DNA from 2 places in the Streptomyces sp. NPDC001070 genome. Region 2 is predicted to be linked to the other one. Evidence: riboswitches for the same ligand, from Rfam matches in the RefSeq annotation. Region 2 holds a riboswitch; the other holds the start of a gene.
What was found. Region 2 has a riboswitch for thiamine pyrophosphate ahead of ACWDAS_RS26090 (thiamine ABC transporter substrate-binding protein). Riboswitches for the same ligand answer to the same signal wherever they lie in the genome.

Region 1 (7,679 bases), on a different contig from region 2:
CAACGACGCCGTGGAGTGATTAAGGGTAATGAAGTGCAGTCCGGGGATGTCCTCGGCCATCAGCCGCCGGCACATCTCCGTCGCGTACTCGACCCCGATCGCCCGCACCGCGGCCGGATCGTCCTTGACCGCGAGGATACGGTCCGCGAGCTCTTGCGGGAAAGGCGCGTTGCCCAGCTGGGCGAAGCGCTCGATCTGCCGCACGTTCGTGACCGGCATGATCTCGGGGATGATGGGCGTCTCGCAGCGTGCCTTCCCCACCCGGTCACGCAGCCGGAGATAGTCCTCGGCGTTGAAGAACATCTGGGTGATGGCGTAGTCCGCGCCCGCCCGGCACTTCTCGACGAAGTGACGCGTATCACTTTCCCAGTCCGTCGAGCGGGGGTGCATCTCGGTGAAGGCGGCGACGCCCACGCAGAAGTCGCCCGACTCCTTGATGAGCCGCACCAGTTCGTAGGCGTAGTCGACGCCTTCCGGGTGCCGCTGCCACTCCCCCATGGGGTCGCCGGGCGGGTCGCCGCGCAGCGCGAGCATGTTCCGGATGCCCGCGTCCGCGTACTGGCCGATGATGTTGCGCAGCTCGGCGATGGAGTGGTTGACCGCGGTCAGGTGCGCCACGGGGGTCAGGGTGGTGTCGGAGGCGATCCGCTCGGTCGCCCGGACCGTGCCCTCGCGTGACTTGCCGCCTGCGCCGTAGGTGACGGAGACGAAGGTCGGGCCCACCGCCTCGATGCGGCGGATCGCGTTCCACAGCGTCCGCTCGCCCTTCTCGGTCCTCGGCGCCATGAACTCGAAGGAGTACGAGCGCTCGCCGGAGGCGAGCAGCTCACGAATGGTGACCGCGTGGTCGGTCCTGGTGGAGGCGGTTCCGAGGGCCATGCGCCTCAGGCTAACGGCGAGGGCTGGGACGCCCCAACAGACGCCACCCGAATGTCCACCCCTTGGACATGCCGCGCTCGCGCCGCGAGACGCCCCGAGGGGTGCCCGGTCCTCACCCGGTGCCTGCTCCGCGCCTGTTCAGTGCCTGCTCGGCCCTCGCCCGGCCCTCACCCGGTCCGCGCTCAGTCCTCGTACGAGCGCACTCGCTTGGCCAGCTCGGCCGCCGCCGCGCCCGGGTCGCCGGCCTCGGTGACGGCCCGTACGACGACGATCCGGCGGGCGCCGGCGTCCAGCACCTGCTCCACGTTGGACAGGTCGATCCCGCCGATCGCGAACCACGGCCGGTCCGCGCCCAGGCCCGCCGCGTACCGCACCAGGCCGAGGCCGGGCGCGGGCCGGCCGGGCTTGGTGGGGGTGGGCCACACCGGCCCGGTGCAGAAGTAGTCCGCACCGGGCTCCACGGGGCCCTGGCCTTCGGCATGGGCAACCCCAGCCGCGACTGCGGCCTCGGACTCGGAGTGGCAGGACCGCCCGATGATCACCTCGTCGCCCAGCAGCGCACGGGCGGCGGCCACGGGCAGGTCGCCCTGGCCCAGATGGAGGATGTCCGCCCCCGCGGCATGCGCCACGTCGGCGCGGTCGTTCACCGCGAGCAGCCTGCCGTGCCGTCCGCACTCCTCCGAGAGGACCGCGAGGTACTCCAGCTCCTCGCGGGCCTCCAGGCTCTTGTCGCGCAGCTGGATGACGTCGACCCCGGAGGCCAGCACGGCGTCCGCGAACGCGGCGAACTCCGTCAGGCCGCCCTGGCGCTTGCGCGCGTCGGTGCACAGGTAGAGCCGGGCGTCGGCGAGCTGCGCGCGGGTGCTCGTGCTCATGCGGGCGGGTCCCCTCGGGTGGCTGCTGAGGTGGCGGGCCGGTCGGTCAGACGGCGAGCGCCTGGGCGCGGCGCTTCACCTCGGTGCCGCGATTCTCGCGCAGCGCCTGGACGGGGGTGCCGGGCAGGCTCTCGTCAGGGGTGAACAGCCACTCCAGGGCCTCTTCGTCGCTGAACCCGTCGTCCTTGAGCAGGTTGAGCGTGCCGGTGAGGCCCTTCACGATCTTCCCCTCGCCGATGAAGTCGGCGGGGACCATCAGCACCCGGTTCTCACCCCGGCGAACGGCGATGAGCTGGCCCTCCTTGATGAGCTGACGGACCCGGGTCACCTCGACGTCGAGGCGTTCGGCGATGTCGGGGACGTTCAGCCAGGAAGGGACGAGGGAGTCAATCTTTGCGTCGATCTCGGTCACAGGACAAGCGTGCCATCCCGGACGGGTGCCGTGGAACCGCTCAGGGCACCCATTGCTCCGTCCTGACGGCTCCGCTACGGGTCCGCCATGGGTCCGGCGACCGCCGGCCCCATGGCGGAACGGGGCGGGACAGGGCGGGACGGGACGGGACGAGCGCGGGATCAGACGAGCGCGGCCCTGAGCTGCACCGCCGGATCCGCGGCCAGGGCCTCGTCGAGGTGGACGCCGCGGGCGATGAGCTTGCGGGCCTGGGCCAGGTCGCGGGGCCGCCCCACGGCGAAGAGCGCGACCAGACGGCCTTCGCGCAGCCACAGAACCGACCAGGCGGGCCCGTCCGGGTCGCCGCGCAGCAGCATGTGGTCGCTGTCCACGTGGTGCCCGGCGTACTGCACGAAACGCCCGAACTGCTCCGACCAGAAGTACGGCACCGGGTCGTAGGCCTCGTCGCCGCCCAGGATGTTCGCGGCGGCCGTGCGCGGCCCCTGCACCGCGTTGTCCCAGTGGTGGATCAGCAGCCGCTCCCCGTACCGGGCCGAGGGGAAGGAGGCGCAGTCCCCCACGGCGTACACCTCGGGCACCGAGGTGCGCAGCCGGTCGTCGGCGAGGACCGAGCGGTCCGGTCCGAGGGCGACACCGGAGCCGGCCAGCCACCCGGTCGCGGGCCGGGCGCCGATCCCGACGACGACCGCCTCGGCGGCGAGCACGCTGCCGTCCGCGAGGCGCACGGCGCCCTGCTCGACGGAGGAGACGACCGCGCCGGTGAGCAGGTCGACGCCCGCCTCCGCGTACCAGCCGCGCATCCGTTCGGCGATCCGCGCCGGCAGCACCCCGGCGAGCGGCCGTTCGGCCGCCTCCACGACGGTCACCTCGCACCCCGCGTGGCGGGCCGCCGTCGCGAACTCGGCCCCGATCCAGCCCGCGCCGACCACGACGACCCGATGCTGGTTCTCCAGCACCGGCCGCAGCGCGGTGGCGTCGTCCAGGGTGCGCAGCACGTGCACGCCGGGCGTGCCCTCACTGCCCGGCAGCATGACCGGTTCGGCGCCGCTGGCGAGGACGAGCTTGTCGTACCCGACCGGGCCGCCGTCCGTGAGCAGTTGCCGCTCGCTCGGCCGCAGGGCGGTCGCGTGCCGCCCCAGCAGCAGCTCGACGCCGATGCCGGGGAAGTCGACGTCCAGCAGCGGGCCCTCGTCGGCGCCGAAGAGCACGCCCTTGGAGAGCGGCGGCCGGTCGTACGGGGGGTGCCGCTCCGCGCCGAGCAGCGTGACCGTCCCGCCCCACCCCTGCTCGCGCAGGGACACGGCGGTCTGCACTCCGGCCATCCCGGCCCCGACGACGACGACGCGCTGCTCGCTGCTGCTGGTCACGCGATCACGGTAACGCCGCGGGGGCGCCGCCCGGCGGTACCGGTGCCCTACTCGCTGCCGATGGTGCGTACTAAGGTGGCAGGAGAGCACTCGCGGGAGCCCGGCGCACCGGGCTGAGAGGGCGGCTGGGCGGCCGCCGACCGTACGAACCTGATCCGGGTCATGCCGGCGAAGGGAGGAGCGGGAAAACCATGCACCGTCATGACGTCGTCGTGATCGGCGGCGGGATCATCGGACTGGTCACCGCCTGGCGGGCGGCCCAGCGCGGCCTGCGGACGGCGGTCGCGGACCCCGAACCGGGCGGCGGCGCCGCGCAGGTCGCGGCCGGGATGCTGGCGCCGGTCACCGAGGTGCAGTACGGCGAGCAGGCCCTGCTCGACCTCAACCTCGCCGCGGCGCGCCGCTATCCGTCCTTCGTGGCCGAACTGGAGGAGGTCACGGAGCTCGGCCTCGGCTACCGCACCTGCGGCACCCTCGCCGTCGCCCTCGACGCCGACGACCGCGCGCAGTTGCGCGAACTCCATTCCTTCCAGGACTCGTTGGGCCTTGAGTCCGAGTGGCTCAGCGGCCGCCAGTGCCGCCGTCTGGAACCGATGCTCGCCCCCGGTGTGCGCGGCGGGCTGCGGGTGGACGGCGACCACCAGGTCGACCCGCGGCGTCTGGCCGCGGCGCTGCTGCGCGCCTGCGAGCTGTCCGGGGTGGGGTTCCGGCGGTCGCGGGTGGCGCGGGTGGACGTCGCGGGCGACCGCGCGCGGGGCGTCGTCCTGGAGGACGGCACGCGGCTCGCCGCCGGGCAGGTCGTGCTGGCCGCCGGCAGTCTCAGCGGCCGGATCGGCGGACTGCCCGACCGCGTGCTGCCGCCCGTGCGTCCGGTGAAGGGGCAGGTGCTGCGGCTGCGGGTACCGCGGGCGTACGCGCCGTTCCTGTCCCGGACGGTACGGGCCGTCGTGCGCGGCGGGCACGTCTACCTGGTCCCCCGCGAGAACGGCGAACTGGTCGTCGGCGCCACCAGCGAGGAGATGGGCTGGGACACCACGGTCACCGCCGGCGGGGTCTACGAACTGCTCCGCGACGCCCACGAATTGCTGCCCGGCATCACCGAACTGCCCCTGACCGAGACGCAGGCCGGACTGCGCCCCGGCACCCCCGACAACGCCCCGCTGCTCGGGCGCGGCGCGCTCGACGGCCTGGTGCTCGCCACCGGGCACCACCGCAACGGCGTGCTGCTCACGCCGCTGACCGGCGACGTGATGGCCGAGATCCTCACCGGGGCGGACACCCCCGCGCAGGCCCGGCCCTTCTCCCCCGACCGGTTCACGTCCACACCCCAGGAGCAGTACGCATGACCGCGCCCCTCTTTCTCTCCGTCTCCGTCAACGGCGAGGCGCGGGTGGTCGCCGCGGGCGTCACCCTCGACGGCCTTGTCGCGACCCTGACCGCCTCCCCGTCCGGTGTGGCGGCCGCGCTCAACGAGACCGTCGTACCCCGCGCCCAGTGGCCCGTGACCCCGCTCCGCGACGGCGACCGGGTCGAGGTCCTCACCGCGGTCCAGGGAGGCTGACCCACCATGGCCGACGACCCGCTGACCATCGGCGGCACCGCCTTCGACTCCCGCCTGATCATGGGCACGGGCGGAGCGCCCAGCCTGGAGATCATGGAGCAGGCGCTGCTCGCCTCCGGCACCGAGCTGACCACGGTCGCCATGCGGCGGCTGGACCCCACGGTCAAGGGCTCCGTGCTGTCCGTGCTCGCCCGGCACGGCATCCGCGTGCTGCCGAACACCGCCGGGTGCTACACCGCGGGCGAGGCCGTCCTCACCGCCCGACTGGCGCGGGAGGCGCTGGGCACGGACTGGGTGAAGCTGGAGGTCATCGCCGACGAGCGCACGCTGCTGCCGGACCCCGTGGAACTGCTGGAGGCGGCGGAGACCCTCGTGGACGACGGCTTCACGGTGCTGCCCTACACCAACGACGACCCGGTGCTCGCCCGGAAGCTCGAGGACGCGGGGTGCGCGGCGATCATGCCGCTCGGCTCGCCGATCGGGTCGGGGCTCGGCATCCGGAACCCGCACAACTTCGAGCTGATCGTCGAGCGGGCGACGGTGCCGGTGATCCTTGACGCGGGGGCCGGTACGGCCTCGGACGCGGCCCTGGCGATGGAGCTGGGGTGCGCGGCGGTCATGCTGGCCTCCGCGGTCACCCGGGCGCAGGAGCCGGTGCTCATGGCGGAGGCCATGCGGCACGCCGTCGAGGCCGGACGCCTCGCGTACCGCGCGGGGCGCATCCCCCGCCGCCACTACGCCGCCGCGTCCTCCCCCGCTGCGGGACTCGCCACGTTCGACCCCGAACGCCCCGCCTTCGGTTCCCCCTGACTCCCGCGGTACCCGCCGCTCACCCCGCCACCGCACCGGTCACGGGCCGGTTGCGGAACCGCACGAGTGGGGCACAACTTGGGCGCTTAGCCCAGAAGGGTCATCTTGGCACCGTAAACTGCACCGTCGTGGATACGACGCTTCAGGACCCGCTCGTCGGGCAGACGCTCGACGGCCGCTACCGGGTGGAGTCCCGGATCGCGGTCGGCGGCATGGCGACGGTGTACCGGGCGCTGGACACCCGCCTGGACCGTGTGCTGGCCCTGAAGGTCATGCACCCCGCCCTCGCCGCCGAGTACGGCTTCGTGGAGCGCTTCATCCGCGAGGCGAGGTCGGTGGCGCGCCTGGACCACCCGAATGTCGTGCAGGTCTACGACCAGGGCATGGACGGCACGTACGTCTACCTCGCGATGGAGTACATCGCGGGCTGCACCCTCCGCGACGTGCTGCGGGACCGCGGCGCCCTGCCGCCCCGCGCCGCGCTGGACATCCTGGAGCCCGTGCTGGCCGCGCTGGGCGCCGCGCACCGCGCGGGCCTGGTGCACCGCGACATGAAGCCGGAGAACGTCCTCATAGGGGACGACGGCCGCGTCAAGGTGGCGGACTTCGGCCTGGTGAGGACCGCGGACACGCACACCACCTCCACGACCGGCGTCCTCGGCACGGTCTCCTACATGGCGCCGGAGCAGATCGAGAGCGGCACGACCGACGCCCGCACCGATGTGTACGCGTGCGGGGTGCTGCTCTACGAGGTGCTGACCGGCGGCAAGCCGCACACCGGCGGTACGCCGATGCAGGTGATCTACCAGCACCTGAACGAGGACGTCCCGGCGCCGTCCGCCGCCGTCCCCGGGCTCGCCCCGCAGCTGGACGCGCTGGTGGCCGACGCGGCCGCCCGCGACGCGGCCCGGCGCCCCGCGGACGCCGCGGAGCTGCTGGGACGGCTGCAGGCGGTCCGCCAGAGCATGACCGCCCAGCAGCTGGACGTCGTTCCGCCCGGCGCGCGGACCCCCGCGCCCGGCCCCGCCGTCCCGGCCGGTTCCGAGGAACGCACGGCGGTGGTGAACCGCACCGCGCGACTGGAGCTGTCGCCCGAGCCGCCCCGGCCGCAGCCCCGGCCCGCGGCCCGTTCCCGCAAGCGCCCCGGGGTGGTCGCCGTCGTGGCGACCCTGCTGGTGATCCTCGGGGTCGGCGCGGGCGTCTGGTACATCAACGACGGCCAGTTCACCAGGACGCCCGCCCTCGTCGGGCTGACCCGGGCCCAGGCGGAGCAGCAGCTGCGCGACGCCGGGCTGGGGGTCAAGGTCGTGGAGGCCTTCGACTCGACGACGAGCAGGGGCAGGGTCGCCTCGACCGACCCGGGGACCGGTGAGCGCATCCGGGACACCGGCACGGTGACGATCACCGTCTCCAAGGGCCCGGAGCGGGTGAAGGTGCCCGACGTCGTGGGCCGGACGCTGGCGGAGGCGAAGCGGGCGCTGAAGACCGCGGGCCTGACACCGGCCACCGTGACCAGGGAGTTCAGCGACGAGGTGCCGCAGGGCCGGGTGATCTCCACCGACCCCGGCTCGGGCGCGAGCAGGCGGCCCGACTCGGGCGTCTCGCTGGTGGTGAGCAAGGGTGTGCCGGTCGACGCCCCCGACGTGGTCGGGCAGCCGCTGGAGGACGCCCGTCTGCAGCTGGAGGACGCCGGGCTGCGGGTGAAGGTCGACCCGCGGCGGGTCTACTCCGACCAGGCGGACGAGGGCGCGGTCGCCGAGCAGAGCCCCGGCGCG
Region 2 (7,679 bases):
TGCCGAACGGTTCAAATACTCTGTCCAACCACTCGCCATGTGGGCCTTGTTGCGTCCGCCATGGCGCGGTCCCCATTGAGGGGAGATCGCCACGATCCGGGCCCACATGCTGGCCGCCGGTCGGGGTGGAGAGCCTGTGGGCCATCGACCGGGGGGACGGAAGGGCCGAGCTGGCCAACTCGCCCTTCTTCGTGCGAGGCGTGGCGATCGGCGACATCGTCGAGACTTCCGCGGACGACGACGGGGTCAGGTGGGCGGTCAGGGTGGTCCGACCCTCGAACAACTGCACCATCCGCTTGATCGTGTTCCGTGACAAAGCCTCGGCAGCAGCGCGGCAGAGTGTGGTCAACGCCTTCCTTGAGTTGGGCGCCGGCGGCGAAGGCATCGAGCGATTCGGCATGGTGTCCCTCGACAATCCGTTGGATCTTGCCGGCGGAGCGCGACCGCCTTCGCGGCGGGCCCCGGAGCCCGCAAAAACCTGTTGGCGGACCACGGCGACCACCGCTACGTTTCCGGAAGCCGTGCGAGAGAACGAGGAGGTGGTATCCGTGAACACAGTATCGACATGGGTGCTCCCCTCCGGGGTCACGGTCGGGCGATAGGTCGTCCGGGAGCGCCGTTCAAGAGCACTCCCGAAAGGCACGACCATGCAGTTCACTTCTGAACAGCGCCTCGACGGCGGCGTCCTCGAGCGCGAATTCACCCTCGGCGAGATCCCCGGCACCCTGTGGACGCCCGAATCCGCCGCACCGGCCCCGCTGATCCTGATGGCCCACAACAACGGTCTGCCCAAGGGGGAATCCCGGCTGGTGGCCCGGGCCCGGCACACCGCGGCGTGCGGCTACGCGGTGGCCGCCATCGACGCCCCCGGGTGCGGTGACCGGCCCCGTTCCACCGCCGACGAGTAGGCCCGCGCCGACCTTCGCCGGGCGATGCAGGCCGGCGAGCCGGTGGATGAGATCTTCGAGTCCTTCGTCGGCCCGCTGGTCGAAAAGGCGGTCCCGGAGTGGCGGACCACCCTGGACGCCCTCCTTTCGCTGCCCGGGATCGGCGGCCCGGTCGGGTACGCGGGGTGGACCGCCGTCGGCATTCGGCTGGCGGTGGTCGAGCCGCGCATCGCGGCCGCCGGTTTCTTCGCCGGGGGTTACGTGCCCCGCGCCCAGCGCGAGGAGGCCCGGTTGGTCACCATCCCGCTGCTGTTCCTGCTGCAGTGGGACGACGAAGGGAATCCCCGGCAGCGGGCCTTGGACCTGTTCGACTCCTTCGGTACCAAGGAGAAGACGCTGCACGCCAATCTCGGTGGGCACACCGGCACCCCGTGGTTCGAGTTGGAGGACGGGGTCCGGTTCTTCGGCCGGCACCTGAGGTGAGGCCGGGCCGTCGGGCCGGCAGCAGACGGTAGGCGGTCTCGGCCGGGATGCCGCTCATCGAGGACAGGTCCCGGCCCTCCTCGATGGCGGTGGCCGGCAGATGCACAACCGCCCCGATCGCGGCGGTACCGGCCATCGGCGGTACCGGCCGGTCGGGGCGGCGCGTCTCCGGATCGACGTCGGTGAAGGTCCCGCCGGCGGGCATCGACCACCACGGAGGGGCGCCCCCCGGCGGGCCGTACCGCACCGACGGCTGGCAGACCGGATCTGCCCTCAAGAAGCGCACGACGCATCTCCTCCACCGGCACCGCCTCCAGGAAGACGGCCCCCAAGGGACCCAGAGATGGTGCAGTGAAAAGGACAAGATCCAGCCGGCCGAAGCCACTGCTCGCAGCCGGACCCACTGGCGGCGCGGGCCGCGTCCTCCGGGCCGTCTGCGGGCCGTGAAAGGTCGGCCGGCGTTGACAGGGGACATCTGAGGGTGACGGGAGCCTCACCCATCTGACCTGGGCGGGCCCAATCGATCTGCGACACTGGATGAACCATGCCTGCACCCGGAGAACTCACATTCGTCGCGCCGCGCGGAGCCAAGAAGCCGCCGCGGCACCTTGCCGATCTCTCGCCCGAGGAGCGCCGGGAGGCCGTCGCGGAGCTGGGGGAGAAGCCGTTCCGCGCGAAGCAGCTGTCGCAGCACTATTTCGCGCGGTACGCCGATGATCCCGCCGCCTGGACGGACATCCCCGCGGCGGCGCGCGGGAAGCTGGCGGAGGGGCTGCTGCCGGACCTGATGTCGGTGGTGCGGCACTCCAGCACCGACAACGACACGACGCGCAAGACGCTGTGGCGGCTGTTCGACGGGACGCTGGTCGAGTCGGTCCTGATGCGCTACCCGGACCGGGTGACGATGTGCATCAGCTCGCAGGCGGGCTGCGGCATGAACTGCCCGTTCTGCGCCACCGGCCAGGCCGGGCTGGACCGGAACCTGTCGACCGGCGAGATCGTGCACCAGATCGTGGCGGGCATGCGCTCGCTGCGGGACGGGGAGATCCCGGGCGGGCCGGCGCGGCTGTCCAACATCGTCTTCATGGGCATGGGCGAGCCGCTCGCGAACTACAAGCGCGTCGTCGGCGCCATCCGCCGGCTGACCGACCCCGAGCCGGACGGGCTGGGCCTGTCCCAGCGCGGCATCACCGTGTCGACGGTGGGCCTGGTCCCGGCGATGCTCCGCTTCGCGGACGAGGGCTTCAAGTGCCGGCTCGCGGTGTCGCTGCACGCGCCCGACGACGAGCTGCGCGACACCCTGGTGCCGGTGAACACCCGCTGGAAGGTGCGCGAGGTGCTGGACGCCGCGTGGCACTACGCGGACGTGTCCGGGCGCCGGGTCTCGATCGAGTACGCGCTGATCCGGGACATCAACGACCAGGCATGGCGCGCCGACCTGCTGGGCCGGCTGCTCAAGAATCATCGCGTGCACGTCAACCTGATCCCGCTGAACCCGACCCCCGGCTCGAAGTGGACGGCCTCGCGGCCCGAGGACGAGCGGGCGTTCGTGGCGGCGCTGGAGGCGCACGGCGTGCCGGTGACCGTACGGGACACGCGGGGGCAGGAGATCGACGGCGCCTGCGGGCAGCTGGCGGCTTCCGAGCGCTGACCCGCGCTTGCTAGGGTGACGGTCGTTTGCGGCCGTTTGCCGTGACATCACACAAAAGAACATCCGACAGGGGAGCGCACAGAGCGCTGAGAGTGCGGCACGGCCGCAGACCCTCGGACCTGATCCGGGTCATACCGGCGTAGGGAGTCACCACATGAGCACCACCCGTCGGCGTGTCGCCGGCACCGCCCTCGTTGTCGCGCTCGGCGCGAGCGCGCTCGCCGCGTGCGGCAGCGACAGCGGGGGCGCCGCCAAGGGCGAGGGCGGCAGCACCTCCAAGACCGTGACCCTGGTCAGCCACGACTCCTTCGCCGCGTCGAAGGGCGTGCTGAAGGACTTCACGAAGCAGACCGGTTACACGGTCAAGGTGCTGCGCGGCGGGGACGCCGGGGCCGCGGTCAACCAGGCCGTGCTGTCCAAGGGCAATCCGCAGGGCGACGTCTTCTTCGGCGTCGACAACACGCTGCTGTCCCGCGCCCTCGACAACGACCTGTTCGACCCGTACGAGGCCAAGGGCCTCGACAAGGTGCCCGCCACGCTGCAGCTCGACGCCGCGAAGCACCGCGTCACCCCGATCGACTTCGGTGACGTCTGCGTCAACTACGACCGCAAGTACTTCACCGAGCACAAGCTCCCCGTGCCGCAGAGCTTCGACGACCTCGTCAAGCCCGAGTACAAGGACCTGCTGGTCACCGAGAACGCCGCCACCTCCTCCCCGGGGCTCGCCTTCCTCCTCGCCACCACCGCGAAGTACGGCGACGGGGGCTGGGAGGGGTACTGGCAGAAGCTCAAGGCCAACGGCGTCCAGGTCGTCGACGGCTGGGAGCAGGCGTACTACGACAACTTCTCCGGAGCCGGCGGCGGCAAGGGCGACAAGCCGCTGGTCGTCTCGTACGCCTCCAGCCCGCCCGCCGAGGTGCTCGGCCTGAAGACGCAGCCCGCGGAGGGGCCGACCGGTGTCGCGACCGGCACGTGCTTCCGGCAGATCGAGTTCGCCGGCCTGTTCAAGGGCGCGAAGAACACCGAGGGCGGCAAGGCGCTCGTCGACTTCCTGCTGAGCCGCGCCTTCCAGGAGGACATGCCGCTCAACATGTTCGTCAACCCGGCCCGCGACGACGCGAAGCTGCCCGAGGTCTTCACCAAGTACGCCCCCGTCATCAGCGATCCGGCCACCGTCGCGCCGGAGAGGATCGCCGAGAACCGGGAGCAGTGGGTCAAGTTGTGGTCCTCGCTGGTGCTGAAGTAGCGGAAGCCGCCGAGGGAACACACGCGAAGGCGGCGGCCGTCCGGTCGATCGCCGTACGGCTCGGCCTGATGGCCGTGCCGGTCGCCTTCTTCGCGCTGTTCTTCGGCTACCCGGTCGCCGCCATCGTCGCCCGCGGGCTCCGCGAGGGCGGGCGGTGGCGGTTCGGCCGGTTCGCGGAGGTGCTCGGCGACCCCGACATCCTCCACGTGCTGTGGTTCACCTGCTGGCAGGCGGCGGCGTCCACCGCGCTCACCCTGGCGATCGCGCTGCCCGGTGCCTATGTCTTCGCCCGCTTCGACTTCCCGGGCAAGCAGGTGCTGCGGGCGGTGGTGACCGTGCCCTTCGTGCTGCCGACCGTGGTCGTCGGTTCGGCCTTCCTCGCGCTGCTCGGGCGCGGCGGGCTGCTCGACGAAGTGTGGGGGGTGCGCCTGGACACCACGGTGTGGGCGATCCTCCTCGCGCACGTCTTCTTCAACTACGCCGTGGTCGTGAGGACCGTGGGCGGGCTGTGGGCGCAGCTCGACCCGCGGCAGGAGGAGGCCGCGCGGGTCCTCGGCGCGGGACGCCTCGCGGCCTGGCGCAAGGTGACGCTGCCCGCCCTCGGCCCCGCCGTCGCCGCGGCCGCGCTGATGGTCTTCCTCTTCACCTTCACCTCCTTCGGCGTCATCCAGATCCTCGGCGGCCCCACCTTCTCCACCCTGGAGGTGGAGATCTACCGCGAGACCGCCCAGTTGCTGGACCTGCCGACGGCGTCCGTACTGACGATCGTGCAGTTCGCCGCCGTCGCGGCGATCCTCGCCGTGCACGCCGGGACCGTTCGGCGCCGGGAGAGCGCGCTGCGGCTGGTCGACCCGGCCCGCACCGCGCGCCGGCCGCGCGGCGCCGGCGAGTGGGGGCTGCTCGCGGGGGCGCTCGGCACGGCCGCGCTGCTGATCCTGCTGCCGCTGGGCGTGCTGGTCGAGCGCTCGCTGCGCGGGCCCGGCGGCTACGGCCTCGGCTACTACCGGGCGCTGACCTCCGTGGCCGGCAGCGGGGGGACGTTCCTGGTGGCGCCGGTCGCCGCGGTCTGGAACTCGCTCCAGTACGCGGCCGCCGCCACCGCCATCGCCCTGGTCGTCGGAGGGCTCGCCGCGGCCGCCCTCACCCGGCGGGCCGGGCGCCTGGTGAGGGGCTTCGACGCCCTGCTGATGCTTCCGCTGGGCACCTCGGCGGTGACCATCGGCTTCGGCTTCCTCATCACCCTCGACGAGCCGCCGCTGGATCTGCGCTCCTCGTGGATCCTCGTGCCGCTCGCCCAGGCGCTGGTCGGCGTGCCCTTCGTGGTGCGCACCATGCTGCCGGTGCTGCGTGCCGTGGACGACCGGCTGCGCGAGGCGGCCGCGGTGCTCGGCGCCTCTCCGCTGCGGGTGTGGCGCGAGGTCGACCTGCCGCTCGTGCGGCGCGCGCTGCTGGTGGCGGCGGGCTTCGCCTTCGCCGTGTCGCTGGGCGAGTTCGGCGCCACCGTCTTCATCGCCCGGCCCGACAACCCCACCCTCCCCGTCGCGGTCGCGCGCTTCCTCGGGCGGGCCGGGGAGCTCAACTACGGCCAGGCGATGGCGCTCAGCACCGTGCTGATGCTGGTGTGCGCGGGCGCTCTGCTGGCGCTGGAACGTATCCGCATCGACAGGTCGGGGGAGTTCTGATGGCCCTGCTGCGACTGGACGGCGCCACCGTGCGCTTCGGCGGGCATGCCGCCCTGGACGCCGTCGTCCTGGAGGTCGCCGAGCACGAGACGGTCTGTGTGCTCGGGCCCAGCGGCAGCGGCAAGTCCACCCTGCTGCGCGTCGTGGCCGGGCTGCAGCCGCTGGACGCCGGTCGCGTCCTGCTCTCCGGCCGCGACCAGGCGGGTGTGCCCACCCACCGGCGCGGCGTCGGGCTGATGTTCCAGGACCACCAGCTCTTCCCGCAGCGCGACGTCGCCGGGAACGTCGACTTCGGGCTGCGCATGCGCGGCGCCGGGCGCGCCGAACGGGAGCGCACGGTGGCGGGGCTGCTGGAGCTCGTCGGGCTCCCCGGCGCGCAGCGGCGCGCCGTGGCGTCCCTCTCCGGCGGCGAGCAGCAGCGCGTCGCCCTGGCCCGGGCCCTGGCCCCCGGGCCGCGGCTGCTCATGCTCGACGAGCCGCTCGGCCAGCTCGACCGCGGCCTGCGCGAGCGACTGGTGGTCGAACTGCGCGGGCTCTTCCGCCGGCTGGGCACCACGGTGCTCGCCGTCACCCACGACCAGAGCGAGGCCTTCGCCCTCGCGGACCGCGTCGTCGTCATGCGCGACGGCCGCGTCGAGCAGGCCGGTACGCCGCTGGAGGTCTGGCAGCGGCCGGCCTCCGAGTTCGTCGCCCGCTTCCTCGGCTTCGACAACGTCGTGGCCGCCACCGTCACCGGCGACGCCGCCGACACCGCCTGGGGCAAGGTCCCCGTCCCATCCGGCTCCCCGCAGGGCCCCGCCCGGCTGCTCGTCCGGCCCGCCGGCGTGCGGCTTGTTCCCGCCGACGACGGACTGCGCTGCGCCGTCCTCGCCCGCACCTTCCGCGGCGACCAGGTCACCCTCCTCCTGCGGCCCGAGGACGGCCCTCCCCTGGAGGCCGGCTGCGCCCTGCGCGACGCCCCCGCCGAGGGCGACACGGTCGGCGTCGCCTTCACGGCGGACGAGGTCGTGGTGCTCGGCGGGTAGACCCCGTCCCGTCAGCCGCCGCGCGACCTTCCCCGGCGGCCTTGCGGGGCCGGACGCTCGGTAGTCGAGCGGCAGGGGCCTCCGCTCCGCGCCCCCCTTCCCATCCGCAGCCCGCATCTGTGCGCCCGTAGGGCGCGAGACGGCGGGACGGCCGAACACGGTGCAGGCCGTACCCCGGTCGTGCGCAACGCGGTCGCGCGTACCCCGGAGTTCGGGCTAGTCCCGCGCCAGGCGGGCCAGTGCCCGCGGGGCGTCCTCGATGGAGTCGACCAGGGCGATCCGCCCTGCCATGGGGCGGTCCGCGGCGAGTGCCTGCAGCAGGGGCCAGGCCGGGAGGCGGCGGGTCCAGTGGTCGCGGTCGACCAGGACCATGGGGCGCGGGGCGCCGTTGGACTCGTAGTAGTTGGGGGTGGAGTTGTCGAAGATCTCCTGCACCGTGCCTGCGGCGCCCGGCAGGAAGACGACCCCGGCGTTGCAGCGGGCCAGCAGGCCGTCCTCGCGGGTGGCGTTGGCGAAGTACTTGGCGATGTGCGCGGCGAAGGCGTTCGGCGGCTCGTGGCCGTAGAACCAGGTCGGTACGCCGATCGAGGCACCGCCGCCGGGCCAGCGGTCGCGCACGTCGAAGACGACGCCGGCCCAGTCGGTGATGGAGGGACGGAAGGAGGGGACCTTCGCCAGCAGCTCCAGGGCGTCGGTGAGCATCGC

Region 1: it holds a riboswitch for thiamine pyrophosphate, as region 2 does, so the genes downstream of both, thiO (glycine oxidase ThiO) here and ACWDAS_RS26090 (thiamine ABC transporter substrate-binding protein) in region 2, are expected to answer to the same signal.

The regions. Positions count from the first base shown of each region.
Region 1 is NZ_JBSFLB010000005.1:22,360-30,038, forward strand. It holds gene metF (methylenetetrahydrofolate reductase [NAD(P)H]) at 1-879, opposite strand, end outside; gene thiE (thiamine phosphate synthase) at 1,062-1,754, opposite strand; gene ACWDAS_RS07735 (Rv2175c family DNA-binding protein) at 1,801-2,166, opposite strand; gene ACWDAS_RS07740 (NAD(P)/FAD-dependent oxidoreductase) at 2,328-3,533, opposite strand; TPP riboswitch at 3,616-3,728, shown strand; gene thiO (glycine oxidase ThiO) at 3,725-4,879, shown strand; gene thiS (sulfur carrier protein ThiS) at 4,876-5,094, shown strand; gene ACWDAS_RS07755 (thiazole synthase) at 5,101-5,904, shown strand; gene pknB (Stk1 family PASTA domain-containing Ser/Thr kinase) at 6,033-7,679, shown strand, end outside.
Region 2 is NZ_JBSFLB010000022.1:115,427-123,105, forward strand. It holds gene ACWDAS_RS26070 (hypothetical protein) at 1-79, shown strand, start outside; gene ACWDAS_RS26075 (DUF4265 domain-containing protein) at 126-602, shown strand; partial or broken gene ACWDAS_RS26080 (dienelactone hydrolase family protein) at 648-1,370, shown strand; gene rlmN (23S rRNA (adenine(2503)-C(2))-methyltransferase RlmN) at 1,915-3,021, shown strand; TPP riboswitch at 3,080-3,184, shown strand; gene ACWDAS_RS26090 (thiamine ABC transporter substrate-binding protein) at 3,176-4,267, shown strand; gene ACWDAS_RS26095 (ABC transporter permease) at 4,336-5,949, shown strand; gene ACWDAS_RS26100 (ABC transporter ATP-binding protein) at 5,949-6,974, shown strand; gene ACWDAS_RS26105 (LOG family protein) at 7,191-7,679, opposite strand, start outside.